Regions from separate parts of the Algoriphagus sp. NBT04N3 genome, predicted to be linked through region 1. Evidence: riboswitches for the same ligand, from Rfam matches in the RefSeq annotation. Region 1 holds a riboswitch; the other holds the start of a gene.
What was found. A riboswitch is a leader RNA that binds a small molecule or an ion and turns the genes downstream of it on or off. The one in region 1 is predicted to bind S-adenosylmethionine.

Region 1 (5,937 bases):
AGGAAACAGTCCAAAAACACCTTTTGCAGTCAACCATTTTTCATCAATCAACTGATCCAACATTCTTTGGGCATCATTGAAAAGCTTTTTTGCTTCGCTACCCACGACTGGATCTTCAAGAATTTTAGGATACTTCCCGCTTAACATCCATGTACTGAAGAATGGGGTCCAGTCAATATATTTTCGGATTTCATTTAAATCCAAATCATCCAAAATTTGGGTTCCCAAAACCTTCGGTTCAATAGGTTCAAAAGCAGTCCAATCAATTTCCACAGGATTTTCCATAGCCTCTGAATAGGAAATCAATTGTTTGGCGGATTGTTTGGCCTCATGCTCTTCTCTCAATCGCTTGTAAGTTTCCTTGATATCTAGATGATATTGATCCCTAGTCTCCTCAGAAATGGATTCACCCGCAATAGGCACAGACTTACTTGCATCAGTTACATGGATCACCGTTCCGGAATACACAGGATCAATTTTTACAGCAGTATGAATTCTGGAAGTAGTGGCCCCACCTATCAGCAAAGGAATTTTCAATCCCTGGCGCTCCATTTCTGATGCCACATTGACCATTTCATCCAAAGAAGGAGTAATCAATCCACTCAATCCTATAATATCAACTTTATTTTTAATCGCTTCATCAATTATCTTTTGGGCATCTACCATCACTCCCAAATCAATGATTTGATAGCTATTACAAGCCAACACGACTCCTACGATATTTTTACCGATATCATGCACATCCCCTTTAACTGTTGCCAGCAAAATTTTCTTCAGGGAACTGTCCTCTTGACCTTCTTCCGGCAGTGGCATGAATGGCTCAAGATAGGCTACAGCCTTTTTCATCACTCTGGCAGACTTCACCACCTGGGGCAAAAACATCTTGCCTTCCCCAAAAAGATCTCCAACCACATTCATCCCGTCCATTAATGGGCCTTCAATGACTTTCAATGGGTTTTGAAGTAGCTGTCTGGCTTCCTCCGTATCTTCAATAATAAAATCGAGAATACCTTTTACCAAGGCATGCTCAATTCGCTTTGCCACAGGATCAGAACGCCAAGCTTCATTCACTACCTCTTTTTTGCCAGAAGATTTGACAGTGTCTGCAAACTCCAAGAGCCTTTCGGTAGCATCTTCTTTTCTATCAAAAAAGACATCCTCAACCCGCTCCAATAAGTCTTTAGGAATATCATCATAGACTTCCAGCATGGTAGGGTTGACGATACCCATATCCATTCCATGATGAATCGCATGATAAAGAAAAGCTGCATGCATAGCTTCTCTCACTCGGTCATTTCCTCTAAATGAAAAAGATACATTACTAACCCCGCCACTTACTTTTGCTCCGGGCAGATTTTCTTTGATCCATTTGGTAGCAAGGAAGAAGTCTAATGCATTCTTTCTATGCTCTTCCATCCCTGTTGCAACCGGGAATATATTGGGATCAAAAATGATGTCCTGAGGATTAAATCGTACCCTATCCACCAAAATCCTATAACTCCGCTCACAAATCTGAATTCTCCTCTCATAGGTATCCGCCTGACCTTTTTCGTCGAATGCCATTACTACTACCGCGGCTCCAAATTTCTTGATGGTTTTGGCTTGATGGATGAATTCTTCCTCCCCGTTTTTGAGAGATATCGAATTTACAATTCCTTTGCCCTGAACGCACTTCAAACCAGCCAAAATGATACTCCACTTGGAACTGTCAATCATTATAGGAATTCGGCTGATTTCGGGTTCTGAAGCGATTAGGTTCAAAAACTTAACCATTGCCGCTTCTCCATCCAGCATTCCTTCATCCATACAAACGTCCAGAACCTGAGCTCCTCCACGTACCTGATCTAATGCTACCTCCAAGGCCTCATCATAATTCCCATTCAAAATCAAACGGGCAAATTTCTTGGAGCCTGTCACATTGGTTCTTTCTCCAATGTTGACAAAATTCAGGTTGGGTGTAAATACTAAAGGCTCAAGGCCTGATAATTTCAAATAGTCATTCATTGCCTGCTCCTCAATCTTCATTTTCCGCTAATTCCTTTTTTCCGATTTTTCTTGGCTCAAAACCATCCGCTAGTTTTGCCAATTCCCGGATATGGTCTGGGGTGGTTCCGCAGCAACCTCCCAAAATATTCAACATGCCTTCCTGCAAAAACTCTTTGACTTGTGCGGCCATCTCCTGTGCATTTTGATCATACGCACCAAATTCATTAGGCAAGCCCGCATTGGGATAGGCTGATACAAAAAATGGGGCTTTGTTTGCCAAAACTTTCAAATAAGGTCTTAACTCTTTGGCACCTAAAGCGCAGTTTAATCCTACTGAAAGTAGAGGAACATGCGATACGGAAATCAGAAAAGCCTCTGTAGTTTGCCCTGAAAGAGTTCTTCCTGAGGCATCGGTGATAGTTCCAGAGATCATGATAGGAATACCTCCCTCAAGCGGGTCTAATGGTATATTTCTTTCTTCAAACACCTCTTGAATTGCATACAGCGCTGCTTTTGCATTCAAAGTATCGAATATTGTTTCCACTAATAAAATATCTGAACCTCCGTCCAGTAATCCTCTCACTTGCTCGGCATAAGCTTCCGCCAGTTGATCAAAATTTATTGCCCTATATCCCGGATCATTCACGTCCGGAGAAATGGATGCGGTTCTATTGGTGGGGCCCATGGCTCCTGCTACAAATCTTGGTTTTTGAGGATTTTGAGAAGTAAATTCTTCAGCAACTTCTCTGGCTAATTTTGCAGATTGAAAATTGATCTCATATGCTAAATGGGATAAATCATAATCAGCCTGAGCTATACTGGTGCCTGAGAAAGTATTGGTCTCAATGATATCCGCTCCAACCCCAAGATATTCAGCATGAATTGCCTTGATAATATCTGGTCTACTAAGAGAAAGTAAATCATTATTTCCCTTTAGAGATTTTGGGTGGTTTTTGAGACTTTCGGTGCGGAAATCCTCTTCTGTTAACTGGTATCTTTGAATCATGGTACCCATAGCTCCATCAAGGATTAAGATCCTATCTTGAATTGCCTGAAGCAGGGTTTCCGTTCTATTTTGCATCATTCTATTAAGTTTAAAAAGCTAATCGAGCAAAACCACGGAGCAAAGTAAAAATACTTTTCCGCTCATCTTTTTCCGGCATTTCCGGAACGGGAGTTAGCACCTTGATTACAGGTTGCTAAGACGTCGTAGGGCCCTTCCCTCGGTCTTTCTCGATAAGCAACTCAAATGTACTAGCTATTTGGCAATAAAACACCGCTATCGTTGGATTTTTAAAACTTTTCGCCCTCTTTTTTTAAGATTCGGCAAGTGAAAATGCGATTACTCTAAAATTTAAGGTCTTACCCCTATTCCAAAAGTCAAATAAGGGGCTGACATGTAAGAAGCCATATCCAACTCACCTAGTCTATAATTTGCCAATGCAAGTTCATATCCGGCAGATGCGGTAAACACAAGGTCAACCAACTTCCTTTTGGTCATTGGAATTCCATACTCTAAAAACACTTCGGGTTTACCCATCAAACCAGAATTTCTCAAATACCCGTCAAACTTTCTCCGCTCAAATAATTCTGGAAAGTCCGGCTTATTTCTCTGCGCTAAGGTGTATCGTATATTTCCAAAGCCCAATCCGGCCAAAGCTCCAAATCCAAAATTTTTGTATTGAATAACTTTATATCCCAAATTTCCATACACTCTCAAACTGTTGAGAGAATGAGATTGTGTCTCGCTTGCACTACCATTCATGGCTAAGTTATAAACGTCTACTCCATAAAGCATGCGTTCGGATTCACCTTTAATCTTAATCCCCAAATTGGAAGGCCTGCCATCTAAGGGATCATAGCCAGCTTCTTCCAAAACCTCATTAAAAGTATCTGGACTTGTGAAATGAACCCCAGAAATCAGGTGAAGCCCAATTGAGGCATCTTTATAAAAGAAGTTTCTATCTGGAATGGAAATACCTGCTCCTAGTCTAAGAAATGCACCACTTTGAGCATTATCGAAAGACATCCCATTTAGCTCCCATTTTCCTTCAAATGGGCTAAATGCGTATCCTGCTTTCGCAATGATGGAAAGTGCTTCTCTCCTGCCGGGAAGATCAAAGTCGTAGGTCATATGGAAGCCTATTTCTGTTAAAAAGTTCCCATAGTATTTTGATCCTTTTTGGATATCATTTTCACGAATAATAAATCCCTGCTTTGGGTCAGCCAGAAACTCTTCCAAACTGGAAGGCCTTTCGGATGGAAGCATTTGAAAATTCAAATAACCCATACCCAAAGACATGTAGTGTATTAGCTGAAATTTGGATTCCTCGGTAAAAGCATATCCCACATTGAGTAAAACTCTGGAAGTCCGGTACCCCAATTTAAAGCCATCCAAATCACTGTTTGCACCACGATTGTGATAAAGCTCAAGCCCAATCACGAAATCATTTATTCTGCTTTGATAGCCTAATCCTAAGGTTCTATATCTATTTCTCAAGCCTGTTAAACCTCTATCTTCCAGCATTTGGTCAAATTGATTCAATTTGGCTCCACTGGTACCTACCACGGTATACAGTGTGGTTCGCTTGGATAGAAGTTGCTGAGAAAAAGCATAGCCAGAACCAAAGAAGAAAACTATTGCAATGCTTATTCTAAAAAAAAGGGACATGAGTAAGGAAAATTTCGGCTGTAAATAAATAACCCACAGCCTTTAGGCAAAATTAATGCTAAAGATGTCTTAGACCCTTTCTTTGGGACGAAGAAATTTCAACAATTTCTCGTAGAGATTTTCCGGAGTAAATGGTTTGGCCACATAGTCGTTTACACCTACTTCCATTAACTGTTCTTTTACTTCATGTAAAGAGGTAGCGGTCAATGCAAGCATAGGAACTTTACTTTTTACCAGATCTGCCATAGACCTGATTTTCTTGGCAACTGTAAAGCCGTCATAAATTGGCATTTGCAAATCCAATAGAATTAAATCAAAATGTTCCTTCTCAAAAAATTCCAGAGCCTCTTGCCCATCAGAAGCCACAACCACATTTCCGGTATTCCATTTTTTCAAAAATTTCTGGATCAAAATCTGGTTGACCATGTTGTCTTCCGCAACTAGTATAGAAGCCCCCATCAGAGATTTGATTTGAGGCTTATCCTCAGCTGAACCATTGTTCGCCCTCTCTTCAAAAGGCTTCAAGTGAATCACAAATTCAAAGACACTTCCACCACCTAGATTTGGAGAATAGGTAATATCCCCTTGATATAATTCCACCAGGCGTTTTACAATAGCCAATCCCAAGCCTGTGCCTCCATACTTTCTAGTAGTCTCTGAAGAGGCCTGTGTAAATGCTTCGAAAATAGTGGAGACCTTTTCTTCTGGAATTCCAATTCCAGTATCCTCAAATCTAAATTTGACTATGGCTTTTCCTTCTCTATCGATTCCCTCGGATTTGAGAATTATTTTTACACCGCCTTTTTCGGTGAATTTAATCGAATTGGAAACCAAATTATTGACGATTTGACCCAATCGAACAGAGTCTGCTAAGATACTTTTAGGAAGTGCTTCATCAATTTCGGAAATCACATACAGAGATTTTTCTGTAGCCTGAAAACTATGAGAATGCACAATTCGCTGAATGAAATTCTTTAAATCAAAAGGCATCTCCTCCAACTCTATTTTCCCTGAATCAATCTTATTGTAATCCAAAATATCATTGATCAGGGCCATCAGGCTTTCAGCAGAAAACTGTAGTGTTTTAAGGTTTTCTAACTGATCAGGTTTAGGATCATCCTCCAAAAGAAAATGAGCCAAACCAATGACTGCGTTCATTGGTGTCCGGATTTCATGGCTCATCACAGAAAGAAACTGGGATTTTATCAAAGACGCCTGCTCCGCTTTTTCTTTAGCTTTGAGCAATTCTCCCTGAGCCTCTTTAAGTTTGGATATGTCCC
Region 2 (5,937 bases), 290 kb from region 1:
TCAAATTCAGGCCGTTCCCAATACTGTTTCCCTCCTACTGACCAACTCTACCACCGGTTATCATCGGGATTTACAGCTATTAAAAGAGGAGATTTTTCCTGCAATAGCTTCACTTCAATCCTGTCTGGAAATGACTACCTTCATGCTGAAGTCCATTAAAGTTCAATCAGGAATTTTGAAAGATGAATTCTATAAGCATTTGTTTTCTGTAGAGGTAGTCAATGATTTAGTGTTGAAAGGAATGCCTTTCAGAGATGCTTATAAAAAAGTAGGCTTGGATATAGAAAAAGGAGATTTTAGCCCTGATCAAAACTCACTAAATCATGTTCATGAAGGGAGTATCGGGAATTTGAATCTGACCGAGATTCAAGAGAAAAATGAAAAAGCAGTAGCACAATTTAACTTTGAAAAAATAGACGAAGCATACAAGAAACTTTTGTCGTAGTGTGACAGAATATTTGTTAGGGTTTTTCTTTTTTTAGTAAAATTTATTTTTGTTATAAAGAAAATTTATAAACTTTAGACAAACCCATCACCATGAAAACCAATTATTTTGGTTCCACCCTTTCCGCTGATTTAAAAGCCAGTTTGGTCGTCTTTCTGGTTGCATTACCCTTATGTTTAGGTATAGCTGTAGCCAGTGGAGCCCCCCCTATGTCTGGTTTGATTGCCGGAATTATTGGAGGTATTGTGGTGGGTTCATTGTCTGGATCTCATGTCAGTGTCAGTGGTCCCGCAGCAGGATTGACTGTGATCGTTTTAGATGCAATTTCATCTTTGGGTACCTTCGAACTTTTTCTTGCAGCAGTAGTAATGGCAGGGTTAATCCAGCTGATTTTGGGATTTTTAAAGGCTGGAGTTTTAGGATATTATTTTCCCCACTCAGTAATCAAAGGAATGCTAACCGCTATTGGCTTAATTTTGATCCTAAAGCAAATTCCACATGCATTAGGCTGGGACAAAGATTTAATGGGAGATCTTGCTTTTCGTCAAATGGATGAGCAAAATACATTTTCAGAAATCTGGTATGCCATACAATATTTCAGTCCCGGAGCGATTCCAATTGTTCTAGTTGCTTTGGGACTAATTATCTTTTTTGAGAAGCCTAAGATCAAAAACCATAAAATTTTCGGTTTAGTACCTGGAGCCTTGTGGGCTGTAATAGCAGGGATTTTAATCAATCAGTTATATGGAATAATTAGGCCATCATGGAAATTAGATGAAGAGCACTTAGTATCTATACCGGATGTAGATCAACTTTCAGATTTGAGTAGTTTGGTCACCTTTCCTGATTTTGGAATGATAGGCTCACTTGATTTCTGGCTTATAGCAGTAACAGTAGCTGTGATCGCTAGTATAGAAACTCTTTTAAGCTTGGAGGCAGGTGATAAAATGGACCCACAAAAAAGGCTTTCCCCTTCTTCCCGAGAGCTTGTTGCACAAGGTGCAGGTAATACCCTTTCAGGATTAATAGGTGGTCTTCCTGTGACAGCTGTGATTGTACGTACTACTGCCAATATTACCTCAGGGGCTAAAACAAAGCTTTCTGCCATTTGCCATGGGATACTTTTGCTAGTATTAGTCATTGGTATCGCCGAATTACTTAATTTGATACCCTTAAGCTGTTTGGCTGCTGTACTTTTCTTTGTTGGATATAAACTGGCAAAGCCATCAGTCTTTGTTCACGAGTATGAAAAAGGCATGAATCAGTTTATTCCATTTATGGTCACCATCAGTGCCATCCTCTTTACCGATTTGCTAATAGGCATCGGGATTGGGATGATATTTGGAATCTTTTTCGTTATTCGAACCAATTATCAAAAGTCAGTTTCAGTGACTGAATTGGATGGAATGTATTTGGTTAAGCTGCAAAAGGACGTTTCATTTCTGAATAAAGCCCCTTTGATGAGGCATTTGGCTGAAATTCCAAATGGAAGTGATGTCGTCTTAAATGCTACAAGGGCCAGATTTATAGATCATGATATACAGGAGGTTTTAAATGATTTCATTGAGACTTCTACTGATAAAAATATCACCATTACCATTGAAGGATTTAATTATAAATTGAAAGAATCATGAACCAGTACGAGAAACTCTTATTACAAAATAAAGCTTGGTCCGAAGAAAAGACAGAGTTGGATCATGAATACTTTTCAAGAAATGCTACTCAGCAAAGGCCCAAGTTCCTATGGATTGGATGCTCTGACAGCCGAGTTCCTGCCAATGAAATCACGGGAACAGACCCTGGAGAAATTTTCGTGCATAGAAATATTGCCAATATGGTAGTGCACACTGATCTAAATTTGCTTTCAGTTCTTCAATATGCCGTTGAGGTCCTTCAGGTGGAACACATCATTGTATGCGGACATTATGGATGCGGAGGTGTGGAAGCGGCAATTTCAAATTTTCACCTTGGATTGATCAATAAGTGGTTGAGAAATATAAAGGAAGTCTATTTCAATAATCAAGAAGAACTTGATTCCATTGAGGACCATAGTGAAAAAGTAAATAAGTTGGTTGAATACAATGTAATCGAACAATGCCAAGATTTGATTAAAACCTCCATCGTACAAAGAGCATGGATGGAAAGGAAGGCACCTGAGATTCATGGTTGGGCCTATGGGTTAAAGGATGGATTGGTGAAGGAGTTAATCAATATTAAACCTGATTTTGAAAACATTAATCCTATTTTCCGTTACAATCAAGATCAATTGAAACACTTACATTAATTTGATTCGAATTGAGGAATCTCTTTGAATTCTGAGATTCTTCATTTTTATTTGCATCATCCTTTCACTTTTTAAGGTGCTAGGATTTATAAAGAAGAGGTAAGAGACAGGCTCTATGACCCTCTGGCAACCTTCCGTAACGTCGGAAAGGTGCCAATTCCTGCCGATTGAGAAGGTCTCAATTGGAACTATAAATTCTCTGCAATATGATTAAAGGATATTCCCCCCTACTTCAGGTTACTTCCCTTTTTTCTTTCAGAGCATTTATGCTTTAAGGATTCTGCTTTGCCTAATCCTGGATTACAGTTTTTATTTAAAACCCTTTAAACCCTATTACTTATGTCTACTTACAGATTTGAGACCCTTCAGCTTCATGCTGGACAAGAACCTGACCCTTCAACGAATGCAAGGGCCGTCCCTATTTATCAAACCACCTCATACACCTTCAATTCCGCAGAGCATGGAGCCAATCTATTTGGGTTGAAAGAATTTGGAAACATCTACACCAGGATTATGAATCCTACCACCGATGTTTTTGAAAAAAGATTGGCAGCTCTGGAAGGTGGTGTTGCAGCTGTAGCTACTGCATCAGGCCAGGCAGCACAATTTCTTGCATTGAATAATATTCTGCAGGCAGGTGAAAACTTCGTTTCGACTTCTTTCTTATATGGTGGAACTTACAATCAATTTAAAGTTGCTTTCAAAAGAATTGGGATAGAAGCAAGATTTGCAAAAGGAGATAACCCTGAGGCTTTTGAAAAACTAATAGATCAAAAGACCAAGGCAATTTACTTGGAAACAATTGGTAATCCTGAATTTAATATTCCTGATTTTGATGCAATCGCGGCAGTTGCCAAAAAACATGATATCCCTCTAATAGTAGATAATACTTTCGGAGCTGGAGGTTATTTATTTAATCCAATTGCTCACGGCGCCAATGTGGTTACTTCCTCTGCTACCAAATGGATTGGTGGGCATGGAACCTCCATTGGAGGAATCATTGTGGATGCTGGCAACTATAACTGGGGGAATGGCAAGTTTCCTCAATTCTCCGAGCCATCAGAAGGTTATCATGGATTGAATTTCTGGGAAGTATTTGGAGAAAATAATCCACTGGGACTTCCCAATATAGCATTTGCCATTAGGGCAAGAGTAGAAGGCCTCCGGGATTTCGGACCGGCATTAAGCCCATTTAATTCATTCTTGTTATTACAAGGTTTGGAGACACTTTCCCTGAGAGTACAAAGAACTGTAGATAATGCTCTAGCATTGGCAAAATGGCTTGAATCTCACCCAAAAGTTCAGAAAGTAAATTACCCCGGTCTTGAATCTTCTCCCTATCATCAGCTAGCAAAGAAATATCTGAAAAATGGCTATGGAGGTGTTTTGAGCTTTGAAATTAAAGGAAATAAAGAGCAGACATCTGCTGTAATCAATTCTCTGAAATTGATCTCTCACCTAGCGAATGTAGGTGATGCAAAGACCTTAATAATCCAACCTTCAGCCACTACGCATCAGCAACTTTCTGAGGAGGAACAAAAAGCTGCGGGAGTTACTCCTACCCTGTTGAGAATCTCATTGGGAATAGAGCACATCGAAGATATCAAGTCGGACCTTCAACAAGCCTTTGATTCGATTTAATTAAAAAATGAACCTTACTAGTCAATACGCATCGATTACCATGTCTTTGGAATTATTTCAGTCTACCAAACCCCTGGCTTTAGAGTCAGGGGAATATCTTTCGGAGTTTGAGCTTGCTTACACAACCTACGGCAATTTGAATTCAGACAAATCTAATGTAGTCTGGGTGGTTCATGCATTAACAGGAGACTCCAATGTGACTGATTGGTGGAGTGGGCTTATCGGGGAAGATAAATTCTTTGATCCTTCAGACCATTTCATAATCTGCGCCAACTTATTGGGTTCAAATTACGGTTCAACCAATCCCTTAAGCATCAACCCACAAAGCAGAGAACCCTATTATTATGAGTTTCCTCACATTACTCCAAGAGATTTAGCTAATTCTCTGGAAAGGCTTAGAAGTCATCTCAAGCTTGAAAAAATTCACACCTTAATCGGTGGTTCCTTGGGAGGACAGGTAGCTTTGGAATGGGCTTATTCTTTAGGAAATAAGCTTGAAAACTTAGTAGTTTTGGCTTCTACAGCCAAATCTTCTCCTTGGGTGATCGGATTTAATGAAACTCAAAGAATGGCTATAGAATCAGACTGTACCTGGGGAGAAAAAAGTGAATTTGCAGGTCTCAAAGGTCTGGAAACGGCTCGTGCGATTGCAATGCTGAGTTATAGGCATCCCTCTGATTTGCAGAAAAAGCAATTGGATAATGATCACAGACTAGATCACTTTAAAGCCTCTTCTTACCTCCGCTATCAAGGTCAAAAACTAGCTAAAAGATTTAACGCTTTGTCCTATTGGGTTCTTTCCAAGAGTATGGATAGTCAAGACTTGGGGAGAGGCAGAGGAGGTTTGGAATCCGCTTTGCAAAAAATCGAAGCAAGGGTTTTGACTGTTGGGGTAAATAGTGATTTGCTGTTTTTACCGGAAGAATCCCAGTTTATCTCCAAACATGTTAAACGCGGGACCTATAAGGAAATTCAATCAACAGCCGGCCATGATGCTTTTTTGATTGAGTTTGATCAATTGAGTTATTTGCTTCAGTCTTTCTACTTGGAGAAAAATTAGGCTTCGACTCCGCTCAGCCTGACAGGAATCAGAATCTGTCATTGATAGCTAGACCAAAGGATAATTCTCAGGAATATTGCTAAGTAGGGCTTCGATTCCGCTCAACCTGACAGAAATTGCGACTTTATATTGAACGAGGAGTCGAGGGATCCTCGACTCTACTTCTTTTGATTTAATTCTTTTAGTCTAGTCCACTCCACGGTTCTATCAATCCAAGAAAAGCCCATGTATCCTTTCACCTCTAAAACATCTTTTGATTTCATCCTGATTTCGCAAGAATAGGTATTCCCTGATTTTGGGTCATAAATCTTTCCTCCCTTCCAAATTCCGTCCTCGTAAGATAAACCTTCCAAGATTGTTAAGCCCATCAAAGGCCTTTGCTGGAGTTTTTTATCATCATTTTCCACATCCTTTGCAGGCTGACCATTTTTTATAGGCTCTTTTAGCCAAGATATTTTTCCTAAAAATGAACCATCTTTTTCCATGATATCTACTTTGGCTGTTTTC

Region 2: it holds a riboswitch for S-adenosylmethionine, as region 1 does, so the genes downstream of both, GYM62_RS06920 (O-acetylhomoserine aminocarboxypropyltransferase/cysteine synthase family protein) here and GYM62_RS08305 (homocysteine S-methyltransferase family protein) in region 1, are expected to answer to the same signal.

What each region holds. Positions count from the first base shown of each region.
Region 1 covers NZ_CP048415.1:1,902,206-1,908,142, forward strand. The annotation lists gene metH (methionine synthase) at 1-2,025, opposite strand, end outside; gene GYM62_RS08305 (homocysteine S-methyltransferase family protein) at 2,015-3,067, opposite strand; SAM riboswitch class I at 3,130-3,229, opposite strand; gene GYM62_RS08310 (hypothetical protein) at 3,341-4,657, opposite strand; gene GYM62_RS08315 (PAS domain S-box protein) at 4,727-5,937, opposite strand, start outside.
Region 2 covers NZ_CP048415.1:1,609,025-1,614,961, reverse strand. The annotation lists gene argH (argininosuccinate lyase) at 1-445, shown strand, start outside; gene GYM62_RS06930 (SulP family inorganic anion transporter) at 538-2,079, shown strand; gene can (carbonate dehydratase) at 2,076-2,729, shown strand; SAM riboswitch class I at 2,813-2,926, shown strand; gene GYM62_RS06920 (O-acetylhomoserine aminocarboxypropyltransferase/cysteine synthase family protein) at 3,069-4,370, shown strand; gene metX (homoserine O-acetyltransferase) at 4,378-5,430, shown strand; gene GYM62_RS06910 (DUF2147 domain-containing protein) at 5,589-5,937, opposite strand, start outside.